Lujinxingia sediminis: one gene and its partner. The protein of the gene in region 2 interacts with the protein of the main gene of each other region in a pairwise test. Links are inferred from orthologs where the notes say so. Each region holds a gene or a part of one and is shown on either strand. Other genes may lie near its edges.

The links. Proteins that work in one complex are often made in the same cells at the same time.
Region 1: the proteins of pheT (region 2) and secD interact in binary tests that used the Escherichia coli proteins (3 or more experiments, as listed by UniProt). The link is inferred for Lujinxingia sediminis from one-to-one orthologs.

What each region holds. Positions count from the first base shown.
Region 1 is NZ_SADD01000001.1:1,223,699-1,227,282, forward strand. The notes cover bases 649-3,584. They hold secD (protein translocase subunit SecD), read left to right. Parts: upstream 649-1,177; coding sequence 1,178-2,992; downstream 2,993-3,584. Other genes in these bases: yajC (preprotein translocase subunit YajC), read left to right, coding at 649-1,023; secF (protein translocase subunit SecF), read left to right, coding at 3,084-3,584. Also shown: tRNA guanosine(34) transglycosylase Tgt, read left to right, coding at 1-416. UniProt on the Escherichia coli protein: Part of the Sec protein translocase complex. Interacts with the SecYEG preprotein conducting channel. SecDF uses the proton motive force (PMF) to complete protein translocation after the ATP-dependent function of SecA.
Region 2 is NZ_SADD01000001.1:552,321-557,045, reverse strand. The notes cover bases 1,607-4,725. They hold pheT (phenylalanine--tRNA ligase subunit beta), read right to left. Parts: upstream 4,349-4,725; coding sequence 1,865-4,348; downstream 1,607-1,864. Other genes in these bases: pheS (phenylalanine--tRNA ligase subunit alpha), read right to left, coding at 4,405-4,725; EA187_RS02275 (integration host factor subunit alpha), read right to left, coding at 1,607-1,663. In the rest of the region: EA187_RS02280 (MerR family transcriptional regulator), read right to left, coding at 578-1,318; more of EA187_RS02275, read right to left, coding at 1,382-1,606.

The DNA.
Region 1 (3,584 bases), 670 kb from region 2 along the record:
TGATGCCCGATGAGAAGCCCAAATACCTGATGGGCGTGGGCAAGCCCGAAGACCTCGTCGAGTGCATCGCCCGCGGCGTCGATATGTTTGATTGCGTGATCCCCACGCGGAACGCCCGCAACGGCCATTGTTTTACCAGCCGCGGAGTCGTGGTCGTGCGAAACGCCGTGCATAAAGAAGATCTGCGCCCGCTCGATCCGGACTGTGATTGCTACACCTGCCAGAACTTCTCGCGCTCCTACCTGCGGCACCTGCTGAAAAGCGGGGAGATGCTCGGGCCCCAACTCTGTACCCTGCACAACCTGCGCTACTTTCTGACGCTGGTAGGCCAGGCGCGCGAGGCGATTGTCGAGGGTCGGTTTGAAGCCTTCCGCAAACGCTTTCACACCCTTCAGGCCGAGGGTGGCTCACGCTGAATCCGGCCTGCGTGTGATGCGCAGATGCGCTTTCTGGGGGCGCAGGCCGGCACCGGCGTGCGCTTGACCCGCCTTCGGAAGGCTGCTAATTCACAGCGTCCTTGCGAGCCGGAGAAATTGCCCTTTTGCTGCTGCCGGGAAATAAAACCCTTGCGGCGCCGGGCTATGGCCTCGCCATGCATTCTAACCTGAACCTTTCATCGCTCTCTGCGGTCTGGAGACCTCGCCCATCATGCAAAACCCCGAATTTTTGATACTCGCGCAGGCAGCCGGCGCGGCGAACCCGATGCTGAACCTGGTCTTTATCGGCCTGATGGTGCTGATTTTCTGGTTCATCGTGCTCCGCCCTCAGGCCCGAGAGGCCAAAGCCCACCGTGACTTTGTCTCCGGGCTCAAAGCCGGCGATGAGGTGATCTCCGCCGGCGGGCTCTACGGCAAGGTGGTGAGCATCGACGGCGCCATCGCCCACGTCGAGCTCTCCCGGGGGACGAAGGTCCGTTTTGACCGCAACAAGCTGCACCCGATTGCCGGTGGGGCCATCGTCAGCGAAAGCGTTGATGCTGAGAAGGCGAAGAAAGACGCCGGGAAGACGAAGAAAGACGATTAATTAAGTGGCGGCGTCCCCGGACGCCTGCCCCGAGAATGTGTCCGGGCCCCGATGGTTGTGGGGCACGGCTCGCGAATTGACGACAGAGCGCGCATTGCCGCCCGGGCCAGGAAGGCCTCGGAGCGGCGGCGCGCTCGAACGGAGTTTCGGTTTTATGAAGAGCTCACTGTACCGCTGGGGAGTTGTTGTCGTGGCCTTTCTGGCCGCGCTCTACGTGCTGACCCCCACGATCATCGACTGGTCCGATGGCAAACTCGACGGCGCGCCCGGCTCGACCGATGGCGTCGCCTCGATGTTTCTCAAGACCAATGAGGCCACCGGTCAGGTGACCTGGGAGGGCATCCAGCCCTTGACGCTGGGCCTGGACCTGCAGGGCGGCCTGCTTTTGCAGTACCATGTCTACGTCGACCGCGCCGTTCAGGACCGCCTCACCCGTATGGCGTCGGACCTTGAAGAACGTCTGGCCCAGGAGAAGGAAGGCATCGAGGTCGAAGCGGTCCACCCCCCGGGGCAGACGTATATCGATGTGACGTTGGGAGATGCCGCCGACAAGGCGCTCTTCACCGACGACTTCATGACCTTCTTCCCCAGCCTGCTGAAGATGGACAGCGGCAGCAACACGCTGCGCCTGGAGATGGACCCGAACTACATTGAGGAGACCAAAGGCTTTGCGGTCACCCAGGCCATTGAGACCATCCGCTCGCGTATTGACGCGCTGGGTGTGGCCGAGCCTTCCATCACCCGCCAGGGCATGAGCGATATCGTCATTCAGCTCCCTGGCATCCAGGAAGAGAACATCGAGCGCGCCAAGGAACTCATCGGTCAGACCGCTCAGCTTCGCTTCCAGATGGTCGATGACGATGGCACCAACCAGTTCTTCGGCCAGTTCCGCGGCCAGCTCCCCGAGGGCTTTGCGCTGCGCAGCATCGATGGCGGCTACTTCTCGGTAACCCACCAGAGCAAGGACGCGCTCAAGGAGTTTTTCGCCGGCCGTGCCCCCGACAACCGTGCCATCGGCTACCAGTTCCACCCGGTTTACATCGACCGGGAGAACGGCATCATCGACGAGCAGCAGTCCTACTGGAAGACCTACCTGGTCTACCGTGAGGCGGAGCTCACCGGCGACTACATCCAGGATGCGCGCGTGGCGGTCGACCAGCAGTTCAACCGTCCCTACGTCTCGCTGAACTTCGACGCCAAGGGTGCCGAACTCTTCGGTGCGACCACCACCGAGTACACCGGACAGCGTTTTGCCATCATGATGGACGACGAGGTCAACAGCGCGCCGGTCATCAATGAGCCGATCCTCGGCGGCCGCGCTCAGATCACGCTCGGCTCGATGCAGTCCTACACCGAGATTCAGAAAGAAGCGCAGGACCTGGTCATCGTGCTCCGCCACGGCGCCCTGCCCGCTCCGATCGAGCGCCAGTTTGAGACGATCGTCGGCCCCACGCTCGGCCAGGACTCGATCGACTCCTCGATGCGCGCGCTCCTGGTCGGCAGCATCCTGGTCATTCTCTTCATGCTCATCTACTACCGCCGAAGCGGCTTCATCTCGACGATCGCGCTGACGCTCAACCTGGTGCTGATTATGGCCGGCCTGGCCGCCATTGGCGCCACGCTGACGCTGCCCGGTATCGCCGGCATCATCCTCACCGTCGGTATGGCGGTGGACGCCAACGTCATCATCTACGAGCGTATTCGTGAGGAGCTCGTGGTGGGTAAGAAACCCGTTCGTGTGGCGGTCAAAGAGGGCTTTGATAAGGCGTTCTCCGCGGTGCTCGACGCCAACATCACCACCGGTATCGCCGCGCTGGTTCTGTTGCAGTACGGCACCGGCCCGATTCGGGGTTTTGCCATTACCCTGCTCATCGGGATCGTCTCGACGCTCTTTACCGCCGTCTACGTCACGCGCATCCTTTTTGACGACTGGATGCAGCGCAGCAAGAAAGACACGCTGAGCATCTGAGCGAGGCCCTTTTACCCGAACGCGCGAACGCGCCGCCTGAAGACTTCTTTCGTCCTGAGGGCGGCGCCCTCGAATAGCAGTGAGACCTTTCATGAAGATGTTTCAAATTTACCCCTACGATGCGCAGAACGACATCATCGGGAAGCGCAAAATCACCGGGATCATCTCGATCGTGCTGATGATCGCCAGCGTCGTGCTCCTGGCGACCATCGGCCCGAAATGGGGCATCGACTTTCGCGGCGGTACCGAGCTGATCATCAAGGTTGACCCCAGCGTCACCGATGACGAGGTGCGTGAGGCGGCAGCGAGCATCGGGCTGACCGATGCCTCGGTGCAGCGCTACGGCGCGGAGAGCGAGGGTCGCTTTATGATCCAGACTCAGGAAGTCTCGGTGGTCGATGAGGTCAAGGTCGAAGAGATCCGCGGCGCGCTCGACGCGCTGGGTGATCTGGACGCGGCCATCTGGGATGAGGAGCAGCCCGACCGTATGGACCTTCGCTTCAGCGCCCAGAAAGACACCGCGCAGATCGAAGAGGCCATCGTCGCCACCGGCCTCACTCGGGTGAGCGTCGAGACGGCCGGCCAGGCCGAG
Region 2 (4,725 bases):
GTCAGAAGACTGACCTGGCCAATCCCTCGAAGATACATCTTCACCGGATCAAGGTCACGAAAGTCATCGACCGACTGACTCCGCTTGCGTTCCGTTCGCTTCTGCCGCCGCTGGGCGATGAAGTCGTCCTCAGTTTCGGTCATCGTGTCCCCGCGCCCGGCATTGGAGGCCTGTTCGAGATTGGTCATGGTAGCAGCCCTTGCGTTCGACAGACTCAGAAGAGTACCCGCTCCACACCGAGCAGGCCCTCACCTCATATGCACATCTTATACCAACAACAGATGTTGATTTTGGATGGCCCTTTCGCTAGTCACGACAAGCACTTAGGCGCTGCAACCATCAAACATCGAGGCAAGCGCCATGCGGAGCAACGTTTCACCTATCGGGGGTTTCCTACTCCACTTCACCCGAAGCGCTGAGGATCGTTGACCCCGCTATGAAATCTTTTCATAGACCGGGCGCAGAGCGATGCGCCTCACCGGGCTCAACAGTTAGCTCGGGACGCTTCTTCCCCCAAAAAATATCGACGTACAAGACGAATGCCCTGAGGCCCGGCGGCCATCAGGGCAGCAGCGAATCAGCGCCGCGAGCGGTTGATATCCGCAAGCACGGCCAGCGACTCAACTTCTCGGCGCATCTGGGAGAGCACCCGACGACGGCGTTGTTCACGCTCTTCCGCGATGCGACGCCCTGCCTCGGAGACCTCATCGTGGCGACGGCGTTCCCGCGCGAGCTCCTCGCGCAACGCCTCAAGCTCCTGCTCGAGCCTTAAGGTCTCCTCGGCGTCCACGTCGCCGCCCTCGGCAAGTTGCGCGCGCGCCTCGTAGAGTTCTTCGCCAAGCGCGTCGCGCTCGTCTTTCAGCGCACGATGCTCGGCGCGTAGACGCTGCTGCTCCACATGCTGCGACTCCCGGGCTTCCTGCAATGCATGCTGCGCCTCGGCCAGCTCACGGCGCGCCTCGGTCAGATCTGCCAGAAGCTCCTCATCGGCGCTCACCACACTGCCCGCAGGACCGCTAACTGAAGCCGACAGGCGCACCGCTCCTCCGCGTTCCAGCTGCCGACGCGCCCCGGCGATCGTGAACATCTCGACATAGAGAAGCTCCTTGATCTCGAGCAGATGCTCAATGTCGTGACGCTGATAAACCCGCTGACCGCTCTTGGTCTTCTCCGGCTCCAGAGTGTCGAACTCCGTCTCCCAGTAGCGCAGCACGTAGGGCTCTACATCAAGCAGCTTGGCGACCTCACCGATCTTAAAATAGGTCTTCTCAGGCAGTTCAATCATTGCCGGCGAGGTCTTCTCGGAGGTCTGAGTCATCGGGAGTACTCATCTGGTAGTCAGCGAAATGGGATTACGAGTCTTGTCACAAGACCGGGGAGATCAACGTTTGCCGTTGATCGAGTCCTTGAGCACCTGACTGACTTTGAATCGCAGTACGCGACGCTCGGGAATCACAATCTCGATGCCCGTGCGCGGGTTCCGTCCCACACGCTCGCCCTTCTCCCGCACCTCAAACTTGCCAAACCCGCTGACCTTGATCTCCTCGCCCTCTTCCAGGGTCTCTTTCATGACCTCGAAGATGGTGTCGACATAGTCAGACGCCTCTCGTTTGGTGATCCCGACCTTCTCGTAGACAGTGTCGACAATATCCGCTTTGGTAATCGTCATCTTCTTACAACTCCTCACATCGATACGCAGGAAACTCGAACAGCGGGCGGGTTTGTAGTCGGCGCAAGCGCAGCGCGCAACCCTGAGTTCAGCTGCGCGCGCACTCCCCGGGAGCCCCTGCCCGAGACATCAAAATCACAAGACGGGGCCCAGTCTAAGACAAGGCCCCGTCTTAGGAAACACGATCTTTGTGACTTATCGCAGACGAGCCCCGGCCTGCGCCTCAACCGCGGCGAGCAGAGCGTTATCTGCGGCCTCGATCTCGGCCTCCGTCAGCGTGCGATCGGGCGCGCGGTAGGTCACTTTAATGGCGAGGCTACGCTTGCCCTCGGGGATGGGCTGGCCGGTGTAAATGTCGAAGAGCGCGACACTCTCAAAAAGCTCACCAAAGCTGGCGTCCCGGCCACAAAGTCCCTCGATCGCCTCCTGAAGTCGCGCGTAGGCCACCTCGTTATCAGCCACCAGAGCGAAGTCGCGCACCACCGCCGGGAAGCGTGCCGACGCGCTAAACGTGCGCAGGGGGGCCCCCTCGTCGATCAACGCCTCCAGATCGACCTCGGCCACAAAGATCGGCTGCTCACTTCCCTCTTTGGAAGCTATCGCCGGATGCAGTTGACCGATAAAGGCTACCGGCTGATTGCCCACCGTCCACACCGCCTGAACACCGGGATGCAGGTACGGCTCATCGACCTGAGGCTTGCTCCACTTCGCGTCCGTCGCATCAAAGGCCTGCCCCAATGCCTCCACCATGCCCTTGAGGTCGAAGAAGTCCCAGCTTGTCTCACCGCTCCAGTGAATGCGCTTACGCCCGGTCAGCGCGACGCCAAGGGTGCGACGCTCTTCGGTCATAAAGTAGCGACGCCCTACCTCGAACATCGCCACATCCTGACGCCGTTGCGCCCGATTGACCTTGAGGTTGTTGAGCAGGCCGGGGATCAGCGTGGTCCGCATCAACGCCTGGTCCTGGACCAGAGGGTTGGCCACCCTGGGCGCAAGTCGCCGGGAATCATCGTCTTCAAAACGCAGGCGATCGAGATCGCCTTCTCCCATAAAGCTGTAGTTTACCGCTTCGCGAAGACCCTGGCTCAGAAGAAGATCGCGAACCCAGTTCAGCGCGCGTCGCTCAGCGCGCGAGACGATCGTGCCGCGCTCCGCATCTTTCTGCAGCTGGTGCGCATGCCCCATTAAAGCACGGGGAAGCGTCGCCTCAATCTTATCGAAGCCGTGCAGACGGGCGACTTCCTCAACAAGATCAATCCCCCGCTCCAGATCCGGGCGGTAGCTCGGAACGCTAAAGCGCCACGAGTCGCCCTCATCCTCAACAGACTCAACGCCGACGCTTTTGAGGTAGCTCAGCACCTCTTCGGGCGCGATGTCCGTACCCAAGACCTGATTCGCGCGATCTTTCCCGAGAGCAATCGCCGGGGCTGCTTTCACGCCTGGCCCTTCATTGAGAATGCCGCTGCGCACCACGGGCGCATCGCCCTCCAGGTGCGCTTGCGCCTGGAGAAGAAGCGCCACAGCCTCGCGCAGATTATCGACGATTGTCCCCGGATCGATGCCCCGCTCATAGCGGTGGCTCGACTCGGAATGCAGCCCGTGGCGCTTGGCCGTCACGCGCACCGAACGCGGGTCGAAGTACGCACACTCAAGCAAAATGCGCGTGGTCGCCTCGGTCACCTCACTTTCGGCGCCCCCCATCACGCCGGCGATCGCCACCGGGCGCGAGCCATCGGCAATCACAAGATCCGCCTCATCGAGCTTGTAGGTCTTATGATCGATGGCCTCGATCGTCTCCCCGGCGCTGGCACGTCGCACGATGATCTGATGACCTTCGATCTTATCGAGATCAAACGCGTGCAGCGGCTGCCCCAGGTCCATCAGCACGTAGTTGGTCACATCGACGATGTTGTTGACGCTGCGCATCCCCAGTGCGACGAGGCGATGACGAAGCCAGAGAGGGCTCGGCCCTACCTTAACCCCCTCAAGCACCGCAGCGGTGTAGCGCGGGCAGCCCTCCCCGTCGACCACCTCCAGGGCAGCGGCCCCGTCGATCGCGTCGGATGCACTGCCCTCCCAGGCCGCGGCACTCGCCAGCAGGCGCTCCGAGCGGAGCACGCGCCCGTAGAGCGCGGCAACCTCTCGCGCCACACCGCGATGGCTGAGGCAATCAGGGCGGTTAGGAGTCAGCCCGATATGCAGCACCACGTCTTTGAGACCCAGCGCTTCAAAGATCGGCGTTCCGACCGGGAGACTACGATCGAGGAGCATCAGCCCCTCGCTTTCCGTCGCCAGGTCAAGCTCCTCCTCACTGCACAACATCCCGGCCGAGGGAACGCCCATGACCTTGCGTGCGCCAATGGAGAAGTCGATGCCCGGGGGCTCCGCTCCGGGGAGGGCCACCGGTACAAAATCGCCCGCCTTCATGTTCTTGGCACCGCACACGATCTGGCGCAGCTCCCCTTCCCCGGCGTCGACCTGACAAACCACCAGGCGATCGGCCTTCGGGTGCTCCTCGATCGCGTCAATGCGACCGACCACGATCTTCTCCTGACCTTCGCCGATCCGCTCGACCTCTTCGACTTCCAGCCCTGCCAGAGTCAGGCGAGAGGCCAGTTCATCGGCGTCCAGATCTTCGATTTCCACCCACTGATTGAGCCAGTTCAAGCTCACTTTCATCGTCTACTCGTCGTTCAAAAGGTCTTGTGTTGGCGCGCCTGCAAAGGGCACTCAGCTCAGAACTGCTCAAGAAAGCGAAGATCGTTCTCGTAGAAGAGCCGGATGTCGTTGACGCCCAGCTTGAGCATCGCCACTCGCTCCACCCCGAGCCCGAACGCAAACCCGCTGTAGCGCTGCGGATCGATGCCCGAGGCCTCCAGCACGTTGGGGTCGACCATGCCCGAGCCTAAGATCTCCAGCCAGCCGGTGTGACTGCACACACGGCAGCCCTGGCCGCGGCAGAAGATGCAGCCGACATCGACCTCGGCGCTCGGCTCGGTGAAGGGGAAGAAGCTCGGGCGCAGACGAATCGGTGTGCCCTCTCCGAAGCAGCGTTC